4 regions of the Streptomyces sp. NPDC050564 genome follow, and region 1 is predicted to be linked to each of the others. Evidence: riboswitches for the same ligand, from Rfam matches in the RefSeq annotation. Region 1 holds a riboswitch; each other region holds the start of a gene.
What was found. Region 1 has a riboswitch for cyclic di-AMP ahead of ACIBK0_RS34560 (NlpC/P60 family protein). Riboswitches for the same ligand answer to the same signal wherever they lie in the genome.
Positions count from the first base shown of each region.

Region 2: linked by a shared signal. The riboswitch ahead of ACIBK0_RS22590 (M23 family metallopeptidase) and the one ahead of ACIBK0_RS34560 (NlpC/P60 family protein) in region 1 are both predicted to bind cyclic di-AMP.
Region 3: linked by a shared signal. The riboswitch ahead of ACIBK0_RS24770 (transglycosylase SLT domain-containing protein) and the one ahead of ACIBK0_RS34560 (NlpC/P60 family protein) in region 1 are both predicted to bind cyclic di-AMP.
Region 4: linked by a shared signal. The riboswitch ahead of ACIBK0_RS15520 (peptidoglycan DD-metalloendopeptidase family protein) and the one ahead of ACIBK0_RS34560 (NlpC/P60 family protein) in region 1 are both predicted to bind cyclic di-AMP.

Region 1 is NZ_JBITGS010000026.1:108,963-115,935, reverse strand. It holds gene ACIBK0_RS34570 (FAD-dependent oxidoreductase) at 1-504, opposite strand, end outside; partial or broken gene ACIBK0_RS34565 (DUF2182 domain-containing protein) at 823-1,140, shown strand; cyclic di-AMP (ydaO/yuaA leader) riboswitch at 1,450-1,610, shown strand; gene ACIBK0_RS34560 (NlpC/P60 family protein) at 1,619-2,776, shown strand; gene ACIBK0_RS34555 (luciferase family protein) at 2,899-3,366, shown strand; gene ACIBK0_RS34550 (IS5 family transposase) at 3,394-4,245, opposite strand; gene ACIBK0_RS34545 (SDR family NAD(P)-dependent oxidoreductase) at 4,336-5,028, opposite strand; gene ACIBK0_RS34540 (helix-turn-helix transcriptional regulator) at 5,181-6,014, opposite strand; gene ACIBK0_RS34535 (putative quinol monooxygenase) at 6,161-6,484, shown strand; gene ACIBK0_RS34530 (alpha-amylase) at 6,665-6,973, opposite strand, start outside.
Region 2 is NZ_JBITGS010000014.1:26,978-33,950, reverse strand. It holds gene ACIBK0_RS22630 (amino acid permease) at 1-18, shown strand, start outside; tRNA gene ACIBK0_RS22625 (tRNA-Lys) at 128-200, shown strand; gene ACIBK0_RS22620 (DUF6817 domain-containing protein) at 254-808, opposite strand; gene ribA (GTP cyclohydrolase II) at 896-1,522, opposite strand; gene ACIBK0_RS22610 (MarR family winged helix-turn-helix transcriptional regulator) at 1,649-2,158, opposite strand; gene ACIBK0_RS22605 (dihydrofolate reductase family protein) at 2,299-3,444, shown strand; tRNA gene ACIBK0_RS22600 (tRNA-Met) at 3,538-3,611, shown strand; gene ACIBK0_RS22595 (PP2C family protein-serine/threonine phosphatase) at 3,836-5,011, shown strand; cyclic di-AMP (ydaO/yuaA leader) riboswitch at 5,245-5,401, shown strand; gene ACIBK0_RS22590 (M23 family metallopeptidase) at 5,413-6,450, shown strand; gene ACIBK0_RS22585 (aldo/keto reductase) at 6,607-6,973, shown strand, end outside.
Region 3 is NZ_JBITGS010000015.1:217,122-224,094, forward strand. It holds gene ACIBK0_RS24765 (HAD family hydrolase) at 104-943, shown strand; gene ACIBK0_RS24770 (transglycosylase SLT domain-containing protein) at 937-1,686, opposite strand; cyclic di-AMP (ydaO/yuaA leader) riboswitch at 1,690-1,846, opposite strand; gene ACIBK0_RS24775 (hypothetical protein) at 2,117-2,446, opposite strand; gene ACIBK0_RS24780 (CocE/NonD family hydrolase) at 2,557-4,554, opposite strand; partial or broken gene ACIBK0_RS24785 (hypothetical protein) at 4,682-5,168, opposite strand; gene ACIBK0_RS24790 (polyprenyl synthetase family protein) at 5,436-6,446, shown strand; gene ACIBK0_RS24795 (hypothetical protein) at 6,647-6,973, opposite strand, start outside.
Region 4 is NZ_JBITGS010000008.1:253,262-260,234, forward strand. It holds gene ACIBK0_RS15495 (TetR/AcrR family transcriptional regulator) at 1-269, shown strand, start outside; gene ACIBK0_RS15500 (hypothetical protein) at 567-893, opposite strand; gene ACIBK0_RS15505 (SGNH/GDSL hydrolase family protein) at 952-1,737, opposite strand; gene ACIBK0_RS15510 (DUF6250 domain-containing protein) at 1,883-2,596, opposite strand; gene ACIBK0_RS15515 (hypothetical protein) at 2,593-3,153, opposite strand; gene ACIBK0_RS15520 (peptidoglycan DD-metalloendopeptidase family protein) at 3,398-4,288, opposite strand; cyclic di-AMP (ydaO/yuaA leader) riboswitch at 4,293-4,468, opposite strand; gene ACIBK0_RS15525 (alpha-galactosidase) at 4,752-6,821, opposite strand.

The sequences.
Region 1 (6,973 bases):
GGTCTTGGCCAGGATGCGCGCCACGTCGAGCGCGACGTTGCCGACGCCGAGGACGGCGACCTTCTCCGCCTCGAGCGGCCAGGTCCGGGGCACGTCCGGGTGCCCGTCGTACCAGGAGACGAAGTCCGCCGCGCCGTACGAGCCGTCGAGGTCGATGCCGGGTATGTCGAGCGCCCGGTCGGCCGTCGCACCCGTGGAGAAGATCACCGCGTCGTAGAAGGCGCGCAGGTCGTCCAGGTTGATGTCCCCCGGGTAGTCGACATTGCCGAAGAGGCGGATCTGCGGCTTGTCGAGCACCTGGTGCAGGGCCGTGACGATGCCCTTGATGCGGGGGTGGTCAGGAGCGACGCCGTAGCGGATCAGTCCGAACGGGGCCGGCATCCGCTCGAAGAGGTCGATCGACACGCCTGGCTCGGCAGCCGCCGCGGATTTCAGCAACGCGTCGGCGGCGTAGATCCCGGCGGGGCCGGCTCCGACAATGGCTACCCGCAGGGGGCGAGGCATGATCAGTTCCCTTCGAGCGGTGACAGACGTACTCGCCGGGAAGCCTAAGCTAAGGCAAACCTAAGTCAGTAGTCGGGCCGGGCCTATGACCTCATAAGGTCATCTTATGAGTCGCTTCGAAGGGGCCGACGTGTGGTCGCGCCGGGCAGGCGCCTCGCCGGCGGACGCCTTCGGGGCGGCGGCGCCGGTGGGTGCGGTCACCGCGCAGCCGCACGACAGGCCGGGTCATAGCGGTGGTTCATCCGCTCGCTGACGCGGGTCATCCCCTCGGTTCACCCCCGTCCTCGCAGGTGGGCCAGGTGCTGCGGGACAGAACGGCTGCGGCACGATCGGCTGCACCATGGCGGCTACCGGCCGGGCGCCCGTGACCTGCACGTCGGGGCCCACCATGGGCTCTACTGCGTGGGCTGCTGCTGGGGGCTCATGATCGTCCTCATCCCGCTGGGCACCATGAACATCGCGGCGATGGCCGCACTCGCGGTCGTCATCTTCATGGAGAAGCTGTGGCGGCTCGGACCGGCATTCAGCACCGCGGTGGGCGTGGCGTTCCTGATCCTGGCCGTTCTGACTCCGTTCCAGAGCTGGCCGCTGCCAGGACTGCAGCACTCCGGGCCGTCGATGCAGCCGATGACGTGACCGCGCATCTCATGCCGAGAGTCGCGGTCGCACGCCGAGCTGAACTGTCATGCGTCGTTGGCGCCCCGAGCCAGGCGACGAGCTCGGGGCAGGCGGACCATCGTGTACACACACAAGGCGGAGAATGCGAGCACGCCGGCAGGGTCACACCAACCGCTCGGGCCGGGGCGGCCAGTACGGCGAAGGTCACAAATACATATCGGACACTTCGCACTTCAACCTTCACACGAGGCACACAAATTGGCTAGGTTGACGGGCGGACCGCACGACTGCCTCCGGCGAACCCCGCCGGGTCGCGCGGCCTCCGCCGAGTCCGGTGCGCCCCCGTGGCAGCCGGGGCCGGGAACCCGACCGACTTTGGGGTGAATCGGCCCAACTGCCCAGCAGGGCAAGGGCCGTAGGGCATGCCTTCCGCGAACCGTCCGCCCGAACCCGACAGCCGACTCGGTAGGCGGAATACGGAAGGAGTGCGTCCCCCATGGCTCCCGACGCCACGCCGCCCGCAGCGGACGGACCGAGCCGCGAAGAGGTGCGGCAGCGGATCAGCAGCCTCTACGACCAGGCCGAGACCGCCACCGGAAACTACAACGCCACCCGTGCGATGTCCACGGGAACGCGCAGGAGCCTCAACCCTGCGCTCGACAGCCGGCGCAGGCCCAGCGATCCCGCCCTCGACGACGTCACCAGGCAATGGTTCGACGTGGCGCGCGCGCAGTTGGGGCCGACCGTCCCGGCGAGGCTGCCGGCCGACAGGATGCCGAAGCGCCCGGCCGAGGCACGGCCCACACGTCCGGTGGAACGTCCGGCGGACGGACTCGCCCGCCGTGGGCTGGAGTCGGCCGCCCGGCCCGTCCCGGAGTTGACCGCCGGGCCTGTCGCCGGAGTGACTGCGGGTCCGGTGGCGGAGTTGACCTCCGGCGCCGTCGCGGCGCTGCCGGCCGCGCCGCGGACACGGCAGGAAGTCGCCAAGGCCCTGCCGGCACCCGCCGCGGAACCGGGTCGGCCCTCGGCCTCGTTGAAGACTTCCAAGGAGCAGATCCAGCAGAAGCTCGCGGTGGCCCGCGAGTTGCTCTCCCTGCACACCCCGCAGCTGACAGCCGCCGTCCCCGCGATCGAATCCCGGCCGGCGGAAGACTCCTGGCGTGCCTACGAGCAACCGACTCCTCTCCGGCCCGAAGAGGAATGGCAGCCGCAGCAATCGGCCGCTCTCGGCACCACCACCTCCATCGCCGCGGTCGTGCCCATCGGCGCGGACAGCGCCTCGGACACCGGGTACGGCAGCAAAGCCGCGAAGGTACTCGCCTTCGCCCGTGGACAGATCGGCAGGCCATGTGTCTGGGGCGCGTCCGGACCGGGCTCGTACGACTGCTCGGGCCTCACCCAGGCCGCCTGGAGAACCGCAGGGGTCGCACTCCCGCGCACCGCGCGCGATCAGGCGACCGTCGGTACGGCCATCCCCCTCGCCGACATCCGGCCCGGCGACCTGATCTTCTTCTACGGCGACATCAGCCACGTCGGCCTCTACATCGGCGACAGCATGATGATCCACGCGCCGAGCCCGGGGGCATACGTGCGCGAGGAGTCGATCTTCTACGCCGGAGCCTCGGCGATCCACAGCGCGGCGCGGCCCGCGTGAGCACTGCGGCGTCGGTGCGCGGGGCCGCTCAGGGATCGTGAGGGGCACGGAACAGCCGGCTGACCAAGCTGAGGGTGAAGAGGGGTAGTTGGCAGGGTGAATAGTGCGCGACCATGGTGCGCATGACCGTGGCCGATCGCGCCATGACCCAACTGGAGTCATGGCCGAACCTGATAAGTGGCTCACCCCGATGCGCCGCAGGGCGCGCCTTCGGGACGTCGGGGCACGACATCGTCCACTTCCACTCCGACGACGCCGCGGACCTGCATCTCACGCATGCGGCCGTCCATCGGCTGCTCCCGCACCTGCAACACAGCACCGCTGTGCGGGTGCACCCCGGCTCTTCGTGGATCACCGTGCTGCTGGACTGCGACGCCGATGTGGCGCTCCTGCTCACGCTGATCAGCGTCGCTCTCAAGGAGCACGACAGGGCCGGAGGCGACCTACTTCCCGAGGGACCCTCAACGCTCTGCGACTGGCAGCCTCAGGCGGTTCTCTCGCCACGCGCGGGAGCCTCCGCGGCCGTCCGCCACCGTCGGGTTCCGGCCGCGTGGAAGGCAGTCGGCCGGTTCATCCCCCACGGCAGCTGACGCGACTAAGACCGACCGGCAAATGGATCACTTGAGGCGGCGGCTGATGGGTCGGCCATCCCAGCGGTAGCGGCTGCGTGCCTGCCAGATCAGCATGCGAAGTGTGACGAGGGTAGCGGCGAGGTAGAGGTAGAAGTCCACGACCCTGCCGTTTCTCTCGGTGCAGCGCCGAAGCTTGCCGTAGCCGTTCATCCACGAATGCGTGCGCTCGACGGGCCAGCGCCTGCTGGCCTGGATCGGGGCGGGCACACCCTTGCGGGCGATCTCGGCAGTGAACCCCAACTCGGCTATCAACGCACGGGACTTGATGCTGTCGTAGTCCCGGTCGAGGTTGACGTTCACGGTGTCCGGCAGCATGCCGACCTGCTCCTGCGCGGCGTCCAGGGTCAGTCCGAGCAGTGGCGAGTCATGCCTATTGGCCCCCTCGGAGACGATCCCCAGCGGGACGCCGCGGGCGTCGCAGGCGGCGGAGCGCTTCAGCCCCTGCTTGCCCCGGTCGACCGGCGAGCGGCCGGCCTTCTCCCCGCCGGACGGGGCCTTGGTGATGCAGCCGTCCACCGAGATCTCGCCAAGGTCGAGGCCGATCATCCGGTCGTAGGCGTCCAGGGCGAGAGCGTGCAGCGCTTTGGAAATCCCCTGCCGGGACCACTCTTTGAGGCGTCGGCGGATGGTGCGGTCCGAGCATCCGGGTGTGGAGATCCGCTCGTAGCCGGAACCATGGACCAGCGCGAGCACGACGTGCTCGAAGACGGTTCGGTCGGGGATCCGGCGGCGGTGACAGCCCAGCGGGTGGCCGACGACGAACTCCTCCCGGACGGGGAGGAGCGCGGCGAACTGGTCCCACAGGGGTTCGAGCAGGCAAGCTGGCAGCGCGGGCACGGCCGTCCTTCGTGATCACTGAGCGTAGAGATTACGAGCATGAGGTACGCGCAGGGCGGCGGGTCGACCGACCCTGAGCTCAGGGCAGGTTCACCACGGGAGGTTCCCGGATCGGTCGATGAACTGTCCCGTCGGCCCGTCCGGGCCGATCGTCGCGAGGGTCACGATGGACTCTGCGCCGTCGGCGACGCTGTGTCCGAGGCCGCCGGTGAAGTCGGTCGCGGTCTGCCCGGGGTCTGCGGCGTTGACCTTCACGTCCTTCAGTTCCTTGGCGTACTGCGTCGTGAGCATCGTGACCGCGGCCTTCGAGGCGCAGTAGAGGGGCAGGGCATACCGCGACTCGATCCGCGCCGGGTCCTGGGTCATGCTGAAGGAGCCCATCCCGCTGGACACGTTGACGATGACGGGGTTCCGCGACTTGCGCAGCAGCGGGAGGAAGGCGTGCGTGACGCGCACGATCCCGACGACGTTCACGTCGAGCACGGCGCTCACGTCGGCCGCGGTGTACTCCTCGACGGGGCCGACCTTGCCAAGGACGCCGGCGTTGTTGACCAGGACGTCGATCGTTCCCTCATGCGCGGCGACATCCGCGGCCGCGGCCTGGACCGAGGCGTCGTCGGTCACGTCGATCTGAACGAACCGGGCGCCGAGCGACTCGGCCGCGGCCCGACCGCGCTCACGGTGGCGGGCACCGAGGAGGACGGTGTGCCCCGCCTCGACGAGGCGACGAGCGGTTTCAAAACCGAGGGACTTGTTGGCCCCGGTGATGAATGTGGTGGTCATGCTGGCTCCTCCTGGTCCGAACAGCACGGTCGTGCGCTGTTCACGCACTCCATGCTGGGTCCCCGGGAGGGTTGGCGGGAGCTACGGGACTTCCTGGTACCGCGCGTACCACCCAGCAGCCTGGTCCACCGGACGAGGCGGAACGCGGGCCTTCATTTCTGAGGAGACATCCTCTGGACCCCAATGGCCGCAAGGAATTCGAGTTTGCTGCGGGCGTCGGTGCCTGGCTGAGGCGTGTACACCACGAGGCGGAGGTTCGTGTCCTGGGTGTTGAGGATGTCGGAGTTCATGGCGATGTCTCCGACATCCGGGTGCTGGACGAGTTTGTGCGCACTCTGGTGACCGCCCACCGCTCGGCGGCTCCACAACTCGCAGAACCGTGGGCTGAGGTTCAGCCTCGATACCAACGCCGCGAGGTCGGGATCGTCGGGGTACCGGCTCGTCGTCGCGCGCAGGTCGGCGACGAGGGACTCCTCGAACGCCGCCCGCTCGGCCGCCGTCTGCCGGACCCGGGGCAGCTCACCCAGGAACTGCCAGACCAGGACGTTGCGATCTCCCACACCGCGGACCGTGGGATCGCCGAACGTGGCCGCGAACAGCGGATTCCAGTGCAGCAACTGCCAGGTGGCGTCGTAGATCGCCAACGGGTTGCCGGCGAGCTGGTCCACGATCCGGTACAGGCTCCCTGGGATCATTCGCGGAACCCGGCTCGGATCCGCTGCGTGACCAGCCATGCGCAAAAGGTGAGCATGCTCGTCGTCGGACAGGTGCAGGGCGCGAGCCAGGGCCGAGCAGACCTGCGCCGAGGGTGTCGCCACCCGTCCCTGCTCCAGCCGGACCACGTACTCGACCGAGATGCCGGCCAGCGTCGCCAGCTCCGCGCGTCGCAGACCGGGGACCCGACGGGGTGACCCGTGTGCGAAGCCCACCGTCACGGGATCCAGCCGGTCCCGCCACGCCCGCAGCGCGGCACCGAGTTGATCCATGCACACCATCCTCCCGCACACCCCGCAACGCTGGGTGGTACGCGCTGTACCACGAAGCCCCGTAGCTCCCGCCGACGCTCCCCTGGGCTCAGTGTCGAGTCGTGAACGGCGCACAACGATGCTGTTCGGAGTCAGGAGGAGCAAGCATGACCACCACGTCGAACCACTACGTCACCGTGCTGTGGGAAGCCCGGGCCAAATCCGGGAAGGAAGCCGCGATGAAGGCGTTCATGACAGCCGCCGTCACCGCATCACGCTACGACGCGGGCAACATCGACTACGAGGCTCACCAGGTCGCGGGACAACCGGGCGCGTTCGTCATCTTCGAGCGCTGGGAGAGCCGCGAGGCCCTCGAAGGCCACCTGCAGGCACCCCGCGTGCAGGACCTGGTGCCCCAACTGCTGGAACTGATGGACGGCAGCATCGAGGACGGGATCCGATTCCTGCAGCCGTTCCGCCCGGCACGGTAGGCCGACCCGGAGCACGGCGGTCGTGATCGTCGTCCTCCGACGCTGAGCGGTTTCGAGCAGCAAGGCGGCAGCGCGGGCACGGCCGTCCTTCGTAATCACTGAGCGTAGAGACTCCATGATCACGAGGACCCGTGCCTGCTCTGCATCCTCCCCCACACCCGATGCCTATTGCCGGTCGTTCTAAGGGCCCACAGGCACGGCGACAACGTGCCAGTGCCGGCCCTCCAGGTCGACGTACAGGCCGGCGTCGACCAATTCGTCGCCGTCCCGCTCGTAGGTGCGCTCGGTGAGCAGCTCGGCGAGGCGGCACGGGCGGCCGCGGAGGTCGGTCCACGGCAGGCGGATCCGGCCCTGGGCGGGCTGGTCGGAGAGGTTGACGACCACGAGGTGGCGGGCGGATCCGGTGGTCCAGCACCAGGCGACCAGGTTGCCGTGGGACGGATTGTCCGGCCAGCCCGTGCAGTCGACCAGCCGCCAGTCCCCTCCCGT
Region 2 (6,973 bases), on a different contig from region 1:
GAACCGGTCGATCCATGACCTTGCACGCTTTTGGCGTGGCCGGGTCCCCGATACCCGATCGGAGTCCCGGCCACGTCCGGCTATGCTCGGGGTTGCATCGGCACGGGATCGATACGGGCCGGTGCGTGGACCCTTAGCTCAATTGGCAGAGCAGTGGACTTTTAATCCATTGGTTGTGGGTTCGAGTCCCACAGGGTCTACCGCGCACAGCGCCCCGCCCGGCTTCGGCCGGGCGGGGCGCTGTTGTCGTTGTTCAGGCGGTGAGCAGGGATTCCTCGCAGTCGCGCCAGGCGTGGTCGCTGAGGAGCGGGCGGAAGCCGGTGAAGAGGGTCAGCAGACCGGGGCCCCACTGGGTTCGCCAGTCCGGGTTCTCGTCCACGAGGTCGAGTTCGTTGGCGGCGGTGAGTTCGGCGAAGTCGCGGAGCTGTGGCGGGGCGGGGGCCCAGGTGCGGCCGGTGAAGCGGTCGCGGAAGGCGGGGGACGGGGACGCTAGGGTCGGATACGAGGCCGTCCGGTCGCAGCTCGCGTAGAAGTGGACCTGGGCCTCGGCCTCGGCGCCGATGACGGATCTGAGCTCGGCGCGGCGGTCGGCCGGGAGCAGGGCGGTGGCGAAGCCGTCGGTGCCGTAGAACGCGTGGCAGAGCCCGGCGAGTTGGAGCGCGGGCCGGGCCTCCCAGCGGGCCAGCCGGTCCCGCACCCGCACCAGGTGCGCCAGCAGTGTGCCCCCCGGATGGTCGATGTGCTCCGCACCGAGCTCGCGCAACAGGGCGATGGCCTCCGCCCCGGTCTGCGCCGCTGCCTCCTCCATGGGCCACTCCTCCTGACAGGACCTGTCGGCCCTCTCGGCAGATCCTCGGCAGGGACGACGGGACAGTCAATCGGTGGACCGGGAGCGTCAGCCCGCCGTGAGTTCCGGCAGCGGGAGGGTGTGCTGGGTCTGGAGGACCTTGGCGCGGAGGTAGCGGACGTTGTGGGCCGTGGTGAAGACGCCGGTCGGCACGCGGTGGGAGACCGTGATGCCGAGGTCGCGGAGCTGGTCGGCCTTGTCGGGGTTGTTGGAGAGCAGGTCCAGGGAGTCGATGCCGAGGGCCTGGAGCATCTGGGCGGCGGCCGTGTAGTCGCGGTCGTCCTCGGGCAGGCCCAGCGCGGCGTTGGCGGCGTAGGTGTCCAGGCCCTGGTCCTGGAGGGCGTACGCGTCGAGCTTGTTGTAGAGGCCGATGCCGCGGCCCTCCTGGCGCAGGTACAGCAGTACCCCGCCCCGCTCCGCGATCTGTTCCACCGCCTCGCGCAGCTGCGGGCCGCAGTCGCAGCGGGCCGAGCCGAAGACGTCACCGGTCAGGCACTCGGAGTGCAGTCGCACCAGCGGGTCGGCCCCGGGCGCGCCGAGGACGACGGCCAGGTGCTCCTTGTCGTCGGCGAGGCCGTGGAAGGTGACCAGCTCCGCGTCGACCGAGTAGCCGTCGCCGAAGCGCAGGGGGACCGTGACGCGGGTGCGCACGGTGGCGGTGGGGTAATCGCGCATGTTGTCTCTCCGGTCCGGTCCAGCGGGTTCGTGGACGGTGCTTCAGATTTGAAGCATGTTCCTGGAGGCAGACAGTACATGTGCTTTAAAGTTCAAGCAACGGACTTTACCCGCCCATCGCGTCCCTCACGATGGGGAGGAACGCCGCCGCCACGGCAGATCTTCCCCACCGACCCCGGAATTTTCGCCTTGGATCGCCCGCGCGATGCTCCCGCAGATCTCCTCCAACTGCCCCACCTGCTCGGGGGTCAGATGGTCGAAGACCGCCGACCGCACCGTCTCCACATGCCCCGGCGCCGCCCGTTCCAGGAGGGCCATGCCATCGTCCGTGAGGACCGCGACATGGCCTCGCTTGTCGGTGGGGCAGCCCTCGCGCCGTACCGCGCCGTCGCTCTCCAGTCGCGTCACCGCGTAGGTCAGCCGGCTGCGGGTGATCTTCAATATCTCGGCGAGCTCGGTCATCCGCAGCCGCCGGTCCGGCGCCTCGGACAGCATGGCCAGGACGGAGTAGTAGAGGTGGGGCATGCCCGCTTCCGCCTGGAGCCGGCGGTCGATCGCGTCCTCCAGGAGCGAGGAGGCGGAGACGTACGAGCGCCAGGCGCGCTGTTCGGCGGGGGAGAGCCAGCGGGTCGTCATGTCGCCAGTCTAGGTATTGTTTAAAAGTTGAACCACAGGCCTTGAGTCAACCGTACGAGTCATCCTGAGTCCGTGAACCGTACGAGCCATCGTGAGTCCGTGAACCGTACGGGCCACCGCGAGCCGGAGGGTGCGCCCCCATGCCCCACCCCTACGTCCTGTTGTCCGCCGCCGTCTCCCTCGACGGCTTCCTGGACGACACAGGCCCCGAGCGGCTGCTGCTCTCGGGCCCGGCCGACTTCGACCGGGTCGACGAGGTGCGGGCGTCCAGCGACGCGATCCTGGTCGGCGCGGGCACGATCCGCTCGGACAATCCCCGGCTCCTGGTCAACTCGGCCAGGCGCCGCGCGGCCCGGGTGGCCGCCGGCCGCCCCGAGTACCCGCTGAAGGTGACCGTCAGCGGGTCCGGCGACCTCGACCCGGCGGCCCAGTTCTGGCACACGGGTGGCGAGAAGATCGTCTACACGACGGACAAGGGCGCCGCGAGGGCGACCGACGCCCTGCGCGGACTCGACGACGGGCTCGGCGTCGACATCGTGTCGACCGGTCCCGAGCTCGATTGGCGTGTGCTCCTGGAACACCTTCATGACGTACGAGGTGTGCGGCGCCTCATGGTCGAAGGGGGCGGACGGGTCCACACCCAGCTGATGCGCGAGGAGCTCGCGGACGAACTGCAGCTCGCCGTCGCGCCGCTCTTCGTCGGGGAGCCGGACGCACCGCGGCTGTTCGGTCCCGGGGCGTATCCCCCCGGGCGGATGCGGCTGATGGAGACGCGGGCCGTCGGGGACGTCGTCCTCATCCGGTACGTCCCCACGGCGCCCGGCGTCGGGCGGCTCGCCGCCGCCGCGGACCGGCACTGGCTGACGCTCGCCTGCGAGCTTGCCGCGTTGTGCCCGCCCTCGGAGACCGCGTTCAGCGTGGGCGCGGTGGTGGTGGCCGCCGATGGGACCGAGCTGGCGCGCGGGTACTCCCGTGAGGGCGGCGACTCCGTGGTGCATGCCGAGGAGGCGGCGCTCGCCAAGATCGACCCCGCCGATCCGCGCCTCGGCTCGGCCACGGTCTACAGCAGTCTGGAGCCCTGCGCCCGGCGAGCCTCCCGGCCCGCCCCGTGTGCCCGGCTGATTCTCGACGCGGGGGTACGGCGGGTGGTCACCGCCTGGCGGGAGCCCGACACGTTCGTCGCCGGGGCCGACGGGAACGGACTCCTCGTGGCCGAGGGCGCCGACGTGGTCGTACTCCCGGAGTACGAGGAGCGGGCCAAGGAGCCCAACCGGCACCTTTTGTGAATCCTGCCGACACCTGCCGCTGGGGCCCGCACGGGGGCGCGTTTAAACGTGTGTGCTTCGGGTCCTACGGATGGCGTACACTGGTTTCAACGACGCGGGGTGGAGCAGCTCGGTAGCTCGCTGGGCTCATAACCCAGAGGTCGCAGGTTCAAATCCTGTCCCCGCTACTGAAGGCCAAGGGCCGGAACTCGGATTCACGAGTTCCGGCCCTTGGTGTGTGCCGGTCACCACGGCTCCGCACATCCCCCTCCTCTCCGCATCCCCCGGTCGGTCCACACGGGTCGCCCGCTGCCCCCGCTCCGGGAAACCTGGATGAGTGGGGCAGCAAACAGGCGAGCAGCGGGCCCAGGGCCCGTACGACCGGTCCGGTGGACGGCTGTCCGGCGACCCCATGCCCACCCCCGGCCTCGGGAGCACCCCGCGGCCCGGCCGCGGGGAACCCGGCCGGCACAGGATCTCGAAGGCGCGCGCCTTCGTCCGGGCGCTTCCCGCGCTGCTCATCGTCGTCGGGGCCTTCTACGACTACTTCATGCCGTCCGACTTCACCGCGGCCCCCCTCTTCACGGCCGCGCCGCTGGTGGCCGCGCCCCTCTACTCACTGCGCGGCACGGTGCTCACCGGCCTCGCGGCCATCACCGCGGTGTTCGCGATCCACATCAGGCTCGGCATCGTCCTGGACGTCGACTCCGTCACCGAAGTGGTGACGGTGGCGACGGCCGGCGTCCTGGCCGTCGTCATCAACATTCTCGTCCGCCGCAGCGACGCACGGCTCGCCACGGTCCGGGAGATCGCCGAGTCCGCCCAGCGCGCCGTGCTGCCGGAACCCGACGAGCGGATCGGCGGCCTCGAGATCGCGGCGCGCTACGAGGCCGCGCAGGCGGACGCGTTCATCGGCGGCGACCTGTACGCGGTGCAGGACTCCCCGCACGGCGTACGGCTGGTCGTGGGCGACGTGCGCGGCAAGGGCATGGGCGCGGTGGGCGCCGTCGCCGTCGTCATCGGGGCGTTCCGGGAGGCGGCCGAGCAGGAGGCGACGCTGGAGGCGGTCGCGCAGCGCCTGGAACGGGCGCTGGCGCGCGAGGGCACCCGGCGCGAGGGCCTCGACGCCTTCGAGGGGTTCACCACGGCCGTACTCGCGGAGATCCCGCACGGCGAGGACGTCGTACGGTTCGTCAACCGCGGCCATCCGCCGCCGCTGCTGCTGCATGCGGACGGCACGCTCGTCACACTCGACGCCGAGGATCCCGCGCTGCCGCTCGGCATGGGCGAGTTGGGCACCTGGCCCGACCGGGCGATGCAGGCCAAGTTCCCGCAGGGCGCGACGCTGCTCCTCCATACCGATGGCCTGTCCGAAGCCCGCGACCGGCGCGGGGGCTTCTACGATCCCGCCGCGCGCCTCGCGGGACGCGTCTTCCCCGGGCCGGACGCCCTGCTGGCCGCCCTCGCCGAGGAGGTCCGCCGGCACACGGGGGACGGCACGACGGACGACATGGCGTTGCTGGCCGTGCGGCGTTCTTGGGAGTCGCCTCCGCGGCTTCCCGACGAGTCGTCCGTACGGCGTTCTTGATCGTTGTCACGAGGGGTGATCGGACGGTGTCCCTCCGCATAACAACTGACGCACCGTCAACTGAATCGATGTTTATGGAGCGTGGTCAACTCGCCCGATTTAGGCCGGTGGTGACCCCAAAGTCCTGGCCAAAAGCGTTAACGATCAGTCCGAACAGCTTGGAATCCGGTACCCGGGTCTATTAACGTTCGATAACGCAGCGCGGTCGTCCCAGCCGTCACAAGAGGCGGCTCCGTGCGCACGCGCCGAATTCCGCAAGGGAACCGGGGAACCACCAACTTGGGGTGAATCGAGCGTCTTTCACGGTGGAGAAACCGTGGTGGACGCGCGTAGGAGACCTTCCTGCTCCGAACCCGTCAGCTAACCCGGTAGGCGAGAAGGAAGGAAAGGAGCACGCCCACGTGGCGTCCAACCGGCCTGCCCAGCAAACCTCGTTCGCGCCCGACGACACACAGCCCTTCGGCTACGCGTACGGCAACGACGAGGGTCCCTGGGAGGAGTGGAATCCCACTGAGGATTCCGTCCGTCCCGTCCGCGGCCGGCACCGCGTCAGCAAGCAGCGCGGCGGAGGACTCGCCCGCAGCTCCACGGTTCTCGGCGTAGGCGTCATCGCCGCCGTCGGCGCGGGCGGCATGGCCACCGCGGCGCCCGGCAAGTCGCCGGTGTCGATCTCGCTGCCCGACCTGTCGTCGGTCACCGAGTCCGCCAAGGCTCTGATATCCGACGGCGGCTCCAGCACGCCGAAGGGCTCCACCACCCCGCTCACCAGCGCCGGTCTGACCGGCGCCGACTCCGCGCAGGGCACCACCGACGCGGGCGAGGCACTGCGCGCCCGCATCATGCAGCAGGCCGAGTCGCAGCAGGACCAGGTCGACAGTGCGGCCAAGGACGCCGCCGAGACCGCCGCCGCGAAGCAGGCCGTCGCGCTCGCCGCCAAGCAGCAGGACGACGCCGAGGCCAAGGCCGCCGCCGCGAAGAAGCAGGCGGACGAGGCGGCCAAGAAGGCTGCCGAGGCCAAGCGTCTCGCCGAGCTCGCCAAGAGCTACTCGCTGCCCACCTCCTCGTACACGCTGACCGGCCGCTTCGGCGACGCCGGCTCCATGTGGTCCTCCGGTTACCACACCGGTCTCGACTTCGCCGCGCCCACCGGCACGCTGATCAAGGCGATCCACAGCGGCACCGTCACGGAGGCGGGCTGGGCCGGCGCCTACGGCTACCGCACGGTCCTCACCCTCGACGACGGTACGGAGCTGTGGTTCTGCCACCAGTCGTCGATCAGCGTCAACGTGGGCCAGAAGGTCGCCACGGGTGACGTGATCGGGCGCGTGGGCGCGACGGGCAACGTCACCGGGCCGCACCTGCACCTGGAGGTCCACCCCGACGGCGGCGACGCGATCGACCCGATGGCGTGGCTGCTCGGCAAGGGCCTCACCCCCTGACACGTACGTTCTCCTGATCCCCGGTGGTCCTGACGACAACCCCCCGACGTCAGGGCTGCCGGTCAGGCGTGTGCGCAGTCGTGCGGGGCGTGCGGGTAATCGGGCGGGTAATCGCGTGTGGAATACACCCATCCGGTACGGGTGTTGAAGTTGAGCATGACTTCTCTGCGCAAGCTTGGTTCCTCCGACCTCGAGGTCTTCCCGCTCTCCCTCGGCGGCAACGTGTTCGGCTGGACCGCCGACGAGGCCCAGTCCTTCGCCGTGCTCGACGCGTACGCGGCCGCCGGCGGCAACTTCCTCGACACGGCCGACTCGTACTCGGCGTGGATCGAGGGCAACAAGGGCGGCGAGTCCGAGACCATCATCGGCAAGTGGCTCAAGGCGCGCGGCAACCGTTCGGATGTCGTGGTCGCCACCAAAGTCAGCCAGCACCCCGAGTATCCGGGGCTGTCCGGCGCCAACATCAAGGCCGCGGCCGACGCGTCCCTGCGCCGCCTGGGCACCGACTGCATCGACCTCTACT
Region 3 (6,973 bases), on a different contig from region 1:
CCACCCATACCGTCCGTGCGGTGAACGGCGTTGCTGACGGGATACCGGACGTCGTCCGGTTCGCGCCGGGCCGATGAGACGTTCGATCCGTATTCTTCGGATCATGGCCGCTCCGACTGCATATTCACTCATCGCCACTGACCTGGACGGAACGCTGCTGCGCGGCGACGACACACTCTCCGACCGGTCGCGCGCCGCGTTGGCGAGAGCCACGGCCGAGGGTGCCCAGCATCTGGTGGTGACGGGACGGCCGGCGCCGAGAGTCCGACCGCTCCTGGACGAACTCGGCGGCCAGGGACTGGCGGTGTGCGGACAGGGGGCGCAGTTGTACGACGCCGGGGCGCACCGTCTGCTCTGGTCGGTGACCCTGGACAGGGAACTGGCGGAAACCGCGCTCGGCAAGATCGAGGCGGAGGTCGGGCTGCTCTACGCGGCGGTGGACCAGGACGGTGTGGACGGCCTGACGCTCATCGAGCCGGGGTATGTCATGCCGCATCCGACGCTGCCGGCCGTGCGGGTGCCGCGCCGCGACGACCTCTGGTCGGAGCCCATCAGCAAGGTTTTGCTCCGTCACCCTTCGCTGTCCGACGACGAGTTGGCGTCGGCGGCGCGGGGAGCGGTCGGTTCGCTGGCGACGGTCACCATGTCGGGGCCGGGTACCGTCGAACTCCAGCCATGCGGCGTGACCAAGGCGACGGGGCTCGCCCTCGCCGCCGCCCACCTCGGTCTCAGCCCCGCCACCACCCTCGCCTTCGGCGACATGCCCAACGACATCCCCATGTTCGACTGGGCCGCCCATGGCGTCGCCATGGCCAACGCCCACCCGGAGCTGAAGGCGGTGGCCGACGAGGTGACCCTGTCGAACGAGGAGGATGGGATCGCGGTGGTGCTGGAGCGGCTCTTCGGGGCCCAGGGGAGGGCCCGCGAGAGCGTGTCTCAGTAGGCGCCGTTGACGTTGTCGATCGAGCCGTACTTCGCCGCCGCGTAGTTGCACGCGGCCGTGATGTTCGCGACCGGGTCGTAGGGGTCCATCGAGGTGCCGGGGACGTGGTACGCCTTGAAGGTCGGGTCGATGACCTGGAGGAGACCCTTGGACGGGATGCCGGCGGCGGCGTTGGAGTCCCAGTTGTTGATGGCTCGGGGGTTGCCGGAGGACTCGCGCATGACGTTGCGGTGGATGCCGTTGTAGGTGCCCGGAATGTGCGCCTTGCCCATGATGTCCAGCGACTGCTTGATCCAGCCGTCCAGATTGTTGGCGTATGTCTTCGTGGAGGCGGGGGCGGCCGGCGTCGCGGACGTGGTGCTCGCCTTGGGCGCCGAGCCCAGCTTCACGGTCTTCGTGCCCACCGTCAGCGTCAGGCCCGGGGGGAGGACCGCCGGGTTCGCACCGATCACCGCGCGGTTGGCGTCGTACAGCTTCTGCCAGCCGCCGCTCTGCGGGAACTTCTGCGCGATCTTGGACAGGGTGTCGCCCGCGACCACCTTGTAGGTGACGAGCTGGACGTCGTTGATCGTGACCGCGGCAGCCTTCGTGACCTGCGGCGCCTGCGTCGGCTGGGCGGCGTGCGCGCTGGTCGCGCACACGAGGGGGAGGGCGAGCGCGGCTCCGCTCGCGCCGGCGGCGATCATGCCGCGGGTGAACGGGCTGCTGGTCTTGCGGCGGCAGTGCTTGCCTGGTGCGGGCATGACGACATTCCTCTCCGGCGCCTGCGAGGTGAGCTGTCGGGTTCGGGCGGGAGGTGCCCGGCCGCGCGCTGGGCGCGGCTTCACCCCTAGCCGTTCCGAAGTACGGACCGGCGGCTTACCTGGGTCCCCCGCTCCTGCCGTGCGTGGGTGGGTGGGTTTCCGAGCGGCGGCAGGATTCGGCGATCCGCTCGGATCGGGGCGAACGTATGCGAGAGCACATGTCGGGAACAAGACCCGAATTCATGGCTCAGTCCGCTTTAACCTCGGAAAAGGGAGGGATGAATTGCCCGATTATGGCGGAATGTGATCCTCAACTTGCCTTTCGCGAAGGGGGAATCGAGGTCATGGGGTGCGACGCCGGGGCAACTCGGACGTGACCCAATTCACGCGACCAAGGCCCATCAAAGCGGCAATGCTTTTAATTCGGACATTACGCATCGAGTGTCCAGGCCGGGGAATGCCGGGGAGGAGCCGGGCGCACTTCCCACACGGAGAGGCCCGTGTCGCGGTCGTCGTCGGGGAGGCGGCCCGCGTTGGGCTTGAAGTAGAGGCCGTAGCCCCAGTATTCGGGGAGTTCGTGGCACATCAGGTCGGGGTACGGCCCGAACTCCCGTCCCTGGTATGCCCAGTTGATCCTCGCGACGGCTTCCGCCCGTGAGATCCCGAAGCGCGTGACCATCTCGTGGGCCATCTCGCGGAAGTAGGCGAGCATGCCCTCGTCGAGGTCCATCAGGAATTCCTCGGTCCGCGTCTGCGCCATGGGCTCAGGGTTCCCTACGGCACCCCGGCCTTCTAGATCCTGTCGTCGAACTCCCGTCGTCCGCCCGGAGGGCGGGCGCCGCGGGGCAGGCGGGAGTTCGACGACAGGACCTAGCCCGCCGTTCGGGGGATCCGCTTCTCCCAGGTGCGGTGGAAGACCACCTCGTCGCCGTCCTTGCAGATGACCTCGTTGGAGGTGGTGAAGTCCTCGGTGTCGCAGGTGATTTCGGAGGTCGTCGAGATACGCGCGTCCCAGGGCAGGTCCGGGCGGTGCAGTCGGATCGACCACGTCGAGCGGGCGCGAGCGGAGAGGGGGTGGAAGTCGTTGATGGTGTATGTCTCCAGCGCGTTCTCGGTGAATTCGAGGCCGTCGGGGTAGACGCGGGTGCCGCCGTAGCGTGGGTCGACCTCCAGGCGCCAGGCGCTGGCGGCCACGTCGCGGACCACCAGGCGTTCCGGGCGGGGTTCGTCCAGCGTCGTCGGGACGATGACCCCGAGCGGTTCGGACTGCTCCGGTTCCTCGAACGTGATGGAGGGCGTCGACTCCCGTGTCCTTACCGGGAGTTCCAGCAGGCTGCCCGTCGGGTCCAGGGTGAAACCGGCCTCCGAGCCCGGCTGCGGCCAGATCCAGGGCCAGTACGCGGAGGAGACGGCGAGGCGGATGCGGTGGCCCGGCGGGAACGCGTAGCCGATGCCGTTCAGGTCGAAAACCACCTCTTCCGTAGCACCCGGTTTCCAGGGAACCGCCTGGTCACGGCCGTGACGCTTTGACAGGTTCAGTACACCCCGGGTGACGAGTGTCGAGGCTCCGTGGGGGGCCACATCACACAGGCGGGCGATCACCTGACCCCGGGGAACCGAGGACGTCAGCCGCAGCCGGACTCTCGGACGGCCCAGAACCCAGGTCTCTTCCGGTACTTCGAATTCGAAGCAGGCGGATCTCGCGTCCTCCTCCCGTTGGTCCGGGGGCAGGTCCGCGTCGTTCCCGAGAGGGAAGAAGCGGCCCGCGTCCGCCCCCGTGTGCTGGGGAGAGCGGATCACCACCGGGTCGCCCTGGAGGGCGTACGAAACGGGGGTGACGGAGGGGGAGGGCCAGGCCGGGTCGCCCACCCAGCGGCCGGGGAGCTCCGGGTACACCGTCGCCGGGAGGTGCGCGTCCATCACGTACGAGCGGAGGACGGGGGTGGACAGGGCGCCCGTGTCCTTGTCCCGGAGCCAGTGGTCCCACCAGCGCAGGGTCTCCTGGAGGAAACCGATCGCCGGGCCCGGCGGCAGGCCGCGGTCGGGGTACTGGTGCGACCAGGGACCGATCAGGCCGCGTACGCGATCCCGCGGAAGGTGTTCCACCAGCCGCAGCACCGTGTCGCGGTACGGGTCGTGCCAGCCGCCGACCGCGAGGACCGCCGCCCGGATCGCGCCATAGTCCTCGCGGACGCTGCCGTGCCGCCAGTACGCGTCCCGGGACTGGTGGGACAGCCAGGTGTGGATGAGCGGGTCCACCGCCTGCAGGCGCTTCACCCACATGTCGCGCCACATCACCTGGCCCACGTGCACCGGGTCGGGCGGGCGGGAGGCGAAGGCGAGCATGGTGGCCGCCCAGGCGTGCATGTCGACGGCGAGGACGGAACCTCCCATGTAGTGCACGTCGTTGTCATAGCGATCGTCCGTCGAGCAGACCGTGACGATCGCCTTGAGCGGCTCGGGCGCGAGGGCCGCGATCCGGAGGGAGTTGAAGCCGCCCCAGGAGATACCGAACATGCCGACCTTGCCGGTGCACCAGGGCTGGGACGCGAGCCAGTTGACGACCTCCACCCCGTCGGCCAGCTCCACCTCCGAGTACTCGTCCGTCGGCAACCCCTCCGAGTTGCCGTGGCCGCGGACGTCCACCCGGACGGAGGCGTAGCCGTGGCCCGCGTACCAGGGATGGCGTTGCCAGTCGCGGGGCGCGGTCCAGTCCGTGAGGCGGCACGGGAGGTATTCGAGGAGGACGGGCACGGGCTCGTCCGTCAGTGGGCGCCAGACGCGGGCGTAGAGGCGGGTGCCGTCCGGAAGCGGGATCCAGAGGTCCTCGTGAGTGGTCTCGTACGGGAAGGACGTACGGATGTGCATGAGTGTCACCCCAGTGGCTTCAGTGGACCGGGTGCATCGTGCGGCGCAGCCAGGGGGCGAGGGCCGTCACGGCCGGGCCCGGGGCGTCGGCGATCGTGCCGTTGAGGCCGGAGCGCGCTGTCGGCCGTCCGGCGGCGGCGCGGAGCACCGCGCCAGCGGCGGCCGCCGGCAGCCCCAGGACGATCGGGCGGACCGCGCGGCGCATCGCGCCGGGCCCGACGGCGGGCTCCGCCGCGTGTCCGCGTCCGGCCGGGTGACGGCGGCCCGCCACGTACTGGAGGAGACCGAACATCATTCCGATGGCCGCCGCCGAGAATCCCCCGTCGCCGTCGGTGAGCCGGCCGCCGGCGACCGAGGCCAGGTGGGCGAGCGTTCCGTACGCCGCCGACACGGGCGCCGTCGTGCCCGCGGCCACGCCCATACCGCCGTGGGCGACGGTTGGCGCAGAGGCAGAGAATCAGGATCGGGATCGCCTGCATGCCGAGGAACGAGAAGCGCTCCGGGACCTTCGGGCCGGAGAGGGCCGGCAGGCCCCTGGGCCCGCCGAGGAAGGCCTGGTCGTCACCCGGCGGCTCCCGGCTGCCGGGGGCGGTCTCGACGGCGCTTCGGGACACGGTGGGGTCCCTCCGGATGGGGCGTGGCATGTCCGGTCGTATCAGCTGATCAAGAACATACCGCCCGTAATCCGATATCGCCCGGGCGAGCGGGGTACCTGCTGCTGGAGCGAAGTCGGGCGGGGGGACGGTGGGCGCTCGTGGTGATCGAAACGTGACCGGATACGCTGACTTGAGTGATGGCAGCGACACATCGACAAACCGTGTCATCGACCGAATGATCGACCGAGTTCGCCATGTGATCGTCAGCAGACAGGAGAACCTCTCGTGACCGTCGTCGGGCCGTTCGGGCTGAGCGTGCGGGACCAGGCTCTCGAAGCCGATGTCCAGGCCGGATTGGCGGCTGTGGAGGAGGGCTTGCTCGAAGTCACCAAGAGCGAGGTCCCCTTCATTACGGAGGCCGCGCAGCATCTCCTCCGGGCCGGTGGCAAGCGGTTCCGTCCGCTGCTCGTGATGCTCGCCGCGCAGTTCGGTGATCCGTACGCGCCGGGTATCGTGCCCTCCGCCGTGGTCGTCGAGCTGACCCATCTCGCCACGCTGTACCACGACGATGTGATGGACGAGGCGGACGCGCGACGCGGGGTGCCCAGCGCGAACACCCGCTGGGGCAACTCGGTGGCCGTCCTCACCGGTGACTTCCTCTTCGCGCGCGCCTCGCACACCCTGGCCGATCTCGGGCCCGAGGCCGTCCGGATCCAGGCCGAGGCGTTCGAACGGCTCGTGACCGGGCAGATCCTGGAGACCGCGGGACCGCGCGACGGGCGTGACCCGGTCGACCACTACCTGGATGTGCTCAGCGGGAAGACCGGCTCGCTGGTCGCGGTCGCGTGCCGGTTCGGGGCGATGATGTCGGGGGCCGACGAGACGGTGGTGGACGTCCTGACGCAGTACGGGGAGCGGCTGGGTGTCGCCTTCCAGCTCGCGGACGACGTGCTGGACATCGCGTCCGACTCGCACGAGTCCGGGAAGACGCCGGGGACGGATCTGCGCGAGGGGATTCCTACGCTGCCCGTGCTGCGGCTCCGGGAGCGGGCGGAGCGGCTGGGTCTCGCCGAGGACATCGCGCTGTGTGAGCTGCTCGACTCCGACCTGACGGATGACGCCCGGCACGCCGAGGCGCTCTCCCGGCTGCGGGTCCACCCTGCGCTGGAGCAGGCTCGGCGGGACACCGTGCGGTACGCGGAGGATGCGCGGGCCGCGCTGGCTCCGCTTCGGGAGTGTGATGCGAAGGCCGCGCTGACGGAGCTTGTCGACGCGGTGGTCCACCGGGCCGGGTGAGGTCTGCGTTCCGGGTGCCCGGCGGTGGGGTTGCCGTCGGGGTGGGGCGCGCGGCCCGGGGCTGTACGGGGTGCCGCTGTGCCCACCTGTACCGCCCCGGCGGCACGATTGCCCACCGTTGGGACGGGTGACGGCACCCGGCGCCACGGCACGCAGCGCCCAGGCCCCCGGCGCGCATGTCTACTGCTGCGGCGGCTGTCTCAGTAACCCGATCCTCCCGTGTTCGTCGCCGGCTCGCCCGACGCCTTCGCTCCTGTGGGTGTCACCGCGAACCACGTTCCGTCGACTCCCTGGCCGTACGCCTCCTTCGGTTCGTCGTCCTTGCTGTAGCGGTAGAGGGGCCAGCCGGCGAGGGTGAGTTGGGTGGTGCCGTCGGTGCGCTTCACGGTGGTGACGAGGTTCTTGTCGATGCCCTTGGTCGTGATGGCGCCCTGGGCGGTCGCGGCGGGCCAGAGCATGGCGCACGCGGCGTAGCAGGTGACCTTGGTCGGGTTCGCGGAGTCCGCGTCGAAGCGGTAGAGGACGTA
Region 4 (6,973 bases), on a different contig from region 1:
CGCTGCGGGAGGTCACGCGCGATCTCGACAAGCAGTGGAAGGCCGCGATCACCGAGGTGATCGCGGAGGGAGTGGCCGCGGGCGAGTTCCACTGCCCGGATCCCACGGGCGCGGCCCTGCGGCTCACGGCCCTGCTGGACGGCTTGGCCGTCCAGATGACGGCGTACGCGGGAGCGGTGTCGCGGGCGCGGACCCACGAGTGGGTGGACGAGGCGCTCGCACGCGAACTGGGGCTTGAGCGGGAGGCGTTGGTGGCGGCGGTGCGCTGAGCCCGGCGCCTTTACCGGAACCGATTCGAGCTTCGCCCCTGCCTGGGTGATGCGTTCGTCCCCGCGCCCGGGGTACGCCGGCCGCCACCGGCGTGCCTTCACCGCCGGCGTGGTACGAACGCGAACACCAGCACGCCTCCACCACCCGGGCGGTACCTACGCGACCACCAATGCGCCTCTGCCACCCGGGCAGTACGACTATGTCCGCCAACCTCTCTCCGCCACCGGGCAAGTCACCCTGCTGAAGTCCCTGAAGGGCCTGCCACCCTGGAGGAACTCGCCCGTCGCCCCTCCGGCTCAGTCCAGCTCATACACCGCCGTGACCGTGATCGTGTCCCGGATCTCGCCGGTGGCGACCGGGACCCCCGTCGCGGCTTGATCGAAGGCGGTCACCGAAACCGGCACCGGGTGGGAGGGGGCGGGCAGCGCGAAGGCGGGTGCGGTCGCGGCCTGCGGAAGGGTGAGGGCGAGGAGAGAGTCACGGCGATTGCGGTGGAAGCGCGGAGGGCGGGCATGCGGAGTTCTCCATCGGGGGCCGCCCTCCGGGACGTCGGGGCGGTTCGCGGTGATCCCAGCACCGCCGACCGCTCCCCGCCCCGCACCACTCCCGCGCTGTCGCCTCACCGGTCGAGCCGGAAACCGGACCGGTTCGGGCCCGTGCCGGCTTGTAAGAACGCCGGACTCAGGCCACCGACTCGATCCGCATCTTGATGTCGTCGGGCGAGAGGGCCCCCTTGGCCGCCACATGGTCCCCCGACGACTCCCCGCGCAACCGCCGCCCGATCCACGGGACCAAGTACTCGCGCGCCCAGTGGATGTCGTCGCGCCGCACTTCGAGCGTGCCGCGCGGCGGCAACGGCGGCCAGGGCTGGTCCGGGTCGGCGGGTACGTCGAGGCCGAGGACCTGGCCGGCGCGGAGCGCGACCCGGGTGTGCCCCTCGGGCGACAGATGCAGCCGGTCGCCGTCCCAGGCACGGCGGTCCTGGATCGTCTTGAGGGACCACAGGTCGAGTACCGGACAGCCGTAGCGGTCCGCGATGGCGCGCACATGTCCGTTGTAGGTGGCGATCTTGCCGCGCAGATGCTTCAGCACGGGTACGCCACGGGTGTCGAAGCCGGTGGTCACCAGGACGGTGCCGACGGTGGAGGTGAGTTCGGCGATCGCGCGCTCGAAGCGCTCCGCGACCTCGTCGGGGTCGGTGCCGGGCCGGATGATGTCGTTGCCGCCCGCGGAGAAGGAGACCAGGTCCGGCGCGAGTTCCTTGGCGCGTTGGAGCTGGTCCTCGACGATCTGGTCGAGAAGTTTGCCGCGTACGGCGAGATTGGTGTAGTTGAAGTCGCCTTCTGGCCGACGGTCCGCGAGAAGTACCGCGAACCGGTCGGCCCAACCGACGAAGGCCCCGTCAGGACCGGGGTCGCCGACGCCCTCGGTGAAGCTGTCCCCCACCGCCACGTACGACCCGATCACTGATCTGTTGTCACTCTTCGAATCGTCTGCCACGTCGGCCCATGATTCACCTTCGGATGTGAGCTACGCGACCGTAGGCAAGGGTTGACGGATGGTGAGATAAGCCACGCCTAAAGTATTGTCCAATTCCGGAATAAGCCCCTGCTCAGGGGCGTTGAGGGAGCCGCCACACACGGAAGTCGGCGATCCGGAAGTGGCTCCACACGGTGCGGAACGCGAAGTGCCCACTTATGTAGGGCTGCGGGTCGGTGTAGTCGAAGACCAACTGCCCGTTGTTCCACCATCGCACCACGAAGCCGTCGGAGACGATCCGCACATGGTTCGGCTCGTTCGCCACGAGCAGCGGCTGCGTGTAGTCGTAGATCAGCGGACGGACGCCGGCCTCGCCGACGTACCGGCGCAGCCGTGTGGTGGTGTTGGTGTTGGCGCCGTATCCCACGTAGTAGGTCTTGAGGTAGTCGTACTCGGCGAGGGCGCCGCCCCGGGGCGTGGCGAAGAGGTCGTCCGGGGAGCGTACGTCGACGGCGTTCCAGAAGTTGTTCAGGTCGGAGACCCGGTCGTTGACCCCGCCTTCGAAGACGGGGGTGGCCGTGTATTCGATGACGTACGGCCCTTCGAGCTTCTCCTTGAACCAGACCGTCGCGCCGCTCGGTACGTCCATCTCGAGGAGACCCCGCGAGGCGGTGACCGTGCCGCCGTCCTGCAGTTCGGTGGCCCACCGGCCGAGCCCGTGCCGGAAGTCGTCGGCGGCGATCAGTCCGCGCCGGTGGCGCGGCGAGGCGCTCGCGGCGGTGGCCGGGAGCAGCGCGGACAGGGCGGTACCGGCGGCCAGGGCTCCAAAGGCTCTGCGGGTCGTCATGAGGCACCTTCCGTACGAGAGGTCGAGGTGATCGCGGGTTTCGGCACCCGTCGGGTCTCGGCACCCAGGTAGTACTCCGTGTACGTCGACTGGAGATAGCCGCGTACGGTCCGGCCGAGGCGGTACTCGGGGTTCTGGGCGAGCGTGTAGAGGCGGGTGTTCGCCGGTTCGGTGGTGGCGCAGAGGCGCAGCGCGGTGTGGTCGCTCGTCTCGGCGAGGACCTCCTCACGCCAGTCGCCGAGGACGTCACCGTAGAAGGGGGTCGCGTTGCGGGCGCCCGAGACGACGCCCGAGGGGGCGAAGAGCCTCGTGCTGGTCTCGGTCTTCGGGTCCCACTTGTCGACGGGCGTGCAGTCGAGGAGTTCCGACCCCTTGTCACCGTCCCACCAGATGCGGAAGTTGACGCTGGGCGTGGTCGTGGAGACCTTGCCGTCCTGGACGTTGAAGAGGCCCGCGCCGGGCCGGGTGACGTCGGCCGTGGAGGTCCAGTATTCGCAGCCGGGGTGGGACGGGACGATGTCGGCGGCGGTGATCACTCCAAGTCTTCGAGGTCTCACGCGTCAGTGCACCCTTGCGGTCGAGGAGAGCGACGAGCCGGACGGCCACCAGGCGAAGCAGGGACCTCCGGAGCGGCAGAAAGCGCTTGCAGAGATCACTGTGGGGGCACTGGCGCACGTCTGTCGATACCTCGCGCACGCCTGCCATACGGCCGCAATGTGCCGATCATGAATCCCACAGGAAACACCAAGGGCCGAACCCCGGGGATCGTGGGGTCCGGCCCTTGGAGGCGAGGGAGACGCGTCAGCCGACGGCGACACCGTGCGAGCGCAGGTACCCGACGGGGTCCACGTCCGAGCCGTAGTTCGGCGTGGTGCGGATCTCGAAGTGCAGGTGCGGTCCCGTGACGTTGCCGGTCGCGCCGGAGAGGCCGATCTGCTGGCCCTCGGTCACGGTCTGGCCCGCCGAGACGGAGAGCGAGGACATGTGGGCGTACTGGGAGTACCGGCCGTCGGCGTGCTGGAGGACGACCTGGTTGCCGTAGGCGCCGCCCCAGCCGGCCGAAACGACGGTGCCCGCGGCGATCGCCTTGATCGTGGTGCCGGTCGGGACCACGAAGTCCACGCCGGTGTGGTAGCCGCTGGACCACATGCTGCCGGCCACCTTGTAGCCGGTGCCGACGGTCGCGCCCACGACGGGCAGGGTATAGCCGGAATTGCTGCTGGTGGACGCGGCGTTGGTGGTCACGTCGGCCTTGGTGGCCTTCGCGGCCGAAGGCGCCGGCTTGGCCGACGACCGGGTGGCGCTGCCGGAGGCGGCCTTCTTGCCGATCGTCAGTTTCAGCCCCGGGTGGATCAGCGACGGGTCGCTGCCGACGACCGAGCGGTTGTCGGAGTAGAGCTTCTTCCAGCCACCGCTGACGTGCTGCTTGTCGGCGATCTTGACGAGGGAGTCGCCGGCCTTCACCGCGTACGTCTTGATTCCGGCCGCCTTCTTCGCCGCGGCGGGAGCGGCGGCGGTCTTCTCCGCGGGCTTCTCGACGCTCTGCGCGACGGAGGCCGTCGGGGTTGCGGCATGGGCGCCGGTGACCCCCATCAGAGGCAGCGCGAGCGCGGCGCCGCCGGTTCCGGCCACGGCGATCGAGCGGGTGAAACGCTGAGACTTGGGACGGCGGTGCTTACCCTTCGCGGGCATGACGAATTCCTCTCCGGCGCCTGCGAGGTGAGCTGTCGGGTGCGGGCTGGAGATGCCCGGCCGTGCAATTGCACGGCTATACCCCTAGCCGTTCCGGAGACCGGAACAGGCACGGAACCTGTGGGTCCCCCGCTCCTGCCGTATGCGGGTGAGTGTGCGGATTCCGGGCGGCGGCAGGATTGGGCGTCCGTCCGGATTGAGGCTGAACGTAAGCGAGATGAGAACGCATTCACAACCATGTGGCTTTTCTGTGCACACGCCCTTCTTGATCCATCACGGAATTCCGGTCACCCTCCGTGGATCGTCGATCTTTCCGACCTCTCAACCCGCCCGGGAATGGGGGCGGATTGAGAAAGGGCGGTCGCAACACATCGTCACGAATATGACGCTCCTCACGCACCTCTACCCACGATGCTTTATTCCAGGGCTACTTGGGATGAAGGCGTCAATTCGGACAGATCGCTCACATGCGACGCATTCGAATAACCGTCGCATCAAGGTCCCCTCGCAGCCCTGTCCGCAACCCGTGATGCAGGAGCACCGCACCCCGGTGCACTTTGCCCGTTTCGCGGCATTCATACGCTTCTGTCGGGTCGAGTCCGCGCAGCCGGAGCGGGGCGACCGGCTCGCCGTGACGCTGGGCCTGAAGCCAGGCGAGGACGACGGTCTCATCGCCGTGGACGTACTGCACCGCACTCAGCCCACCCTCCGGGGGCCGCAACCGGTAGAGGTCGCCGCGCTGCACGACGGGCCGGATCTCCTTGTAGAGATCCACCCACCCCCGCGCCTCGGCCAGCTCCTGCTCACTCCACTCGCTCAGGTCGCCACCGACGCCGAGCACCCCGGCCATGGCGCTCACGAAGCGAAAGCGCAGCGAGCTGACCCTGCCGTTGAGCTGCGTGTTCGGGCTGTCCGTGACCCAGGCGGCCATGATCCGGGCCGGGTGGATCTGACTGAATCCGTGCTGAATGGCGAGCCGGTCGAGCGGGTCGGTGTTGTCGGAGGTCCACACCTGGTCCGTACGCGCCATGATGCCGAGGTCAATACGGCCGCCACCACCCGAGCAGGACTCGAAGGCGACCCCGGGGTGCGCGGCACGCAGCCGGTCGAGCAGGGCATACAGGGCCTCCACGTGCTCGACCCACAGCTTCTGCGGGTAGCGCTCGCCGGGCCAACCCGCGTCCGTGAAGCAGCGGTTGAAATCCCACTTCACGTAGTCGATCGGAGCGCTGGAGAGCAGGCCGTCGAGCTGCTCCCAGAGGTACTCCTGAACGTCCGGGCGAGCGAGGTTCAGTACGAGCTGATTGCGGTATTCCGTCCTGATTCGCCCCGGTTGGAACTGCACCCAGTCGGGGTGCGCACGATAGAGCTCGCTGTTCGGATTGACCATTTCCGGCTCGACCCAGATCCCGAACCGCATGCCCAGCGCGTGCACATAGTCACCGAGCGGCTTGAGCCCTGCCGGGAAGCGGTCCGGATTGGGGGTCCAGTCACCGAGCCCGGCCCGGTCGCTGGTGCGCGCCCCGAACCAGCCGTCGTCGACCACGAACAGCTCGACACCCATCGCCGCGGCCCGGCGCGCGAGCACCCCCTGCTGCTCCTCGGAGATGTCGAAGGTGGTGGCCTCCCAGGAATTGAAGAGCACCGGCCGGTCCTCGTCCGCGTCAGGGATGACGTACGCGCGCTGGTAGGCGTGCCAGGCGCGGCTCGCTCCGCCGAAGCCGCCGTCGCTCCACAGTCCGGCGAAGACGGGGGTCGTGAACGACTCCCCCGGCTCCAGGCGCAGCAGTCCGGAGTCGTCATACCCCGCGCCGCCGGAGATCTGCACGCGCGCGTCGGGAAGTTGGGCCACGCAGATCCGCCACGAGCCCGACCAACCGAGCGCGCACCCGTACACCTCGCCGCCCTCCTCGGTCGCCCCGCTGTCGAGCGCGACCCAGGGCAGATGCTGGTGCCCGGTGTGTCCGCGCCGACTGCCGATGACCTTCTCACCGTAGGTGAGGGGTGCGCGTACGAGCCGGGACTCGGCCGCCCATCGCCCGTGCAGCTGGGACAGCCGCCAGCCGTCGCGCTCCGGCAGCGTCCAGGTCGCGGAGTCCGCGCGCAGCAGCTCCAAAGCGGGGCCCTCGTTGGCGAGCGTCACCCAGCGCTCGACGACGTCGCCGCGCATCCGGTAGTGCAGCGTGATGGCGAGCCCGGAGTCCGAGAAACGCAGGCGCAGCTCGTCGCCCTCCGTCTCGTGTGCCTCGAAGCGCCACTCCGTACCGCGGCGCTCGTCCGTGCGCAGGGAAAGGGCGGGCCGTACGAAGCGCGGGCCGCCCTCGACCGGGTACTCCTCGCGCCCGTCGAGCGGGGACTCGAAGGGCCAGTACTGAGGCGCGGGCAGCGCGGCGAGCGCCTCGGCGTCGGCGAGTGCGATCCGCGGGCCCCAGTGCAGGTGCAGCAATTCGTCGCGTTCGGTGAGCCGCAGTGCGTAGCTGCTCGTCGGCCCCGAAAGAAGCCAGGTACGAACGTCCACGCCGACTTCGATCATCAGTCCCCCACAGATTCGAACAGGTGCGATCAGACGCCAACATCATCATGGGCCGGTGTCTCGAAGGCAACGTCTGTGGACAACTCATTGCCCCAGGAACCCATGTCGTATGGTCGAGAGCGCAACCCGCACACAAGCGCCAAGCGCCGCCG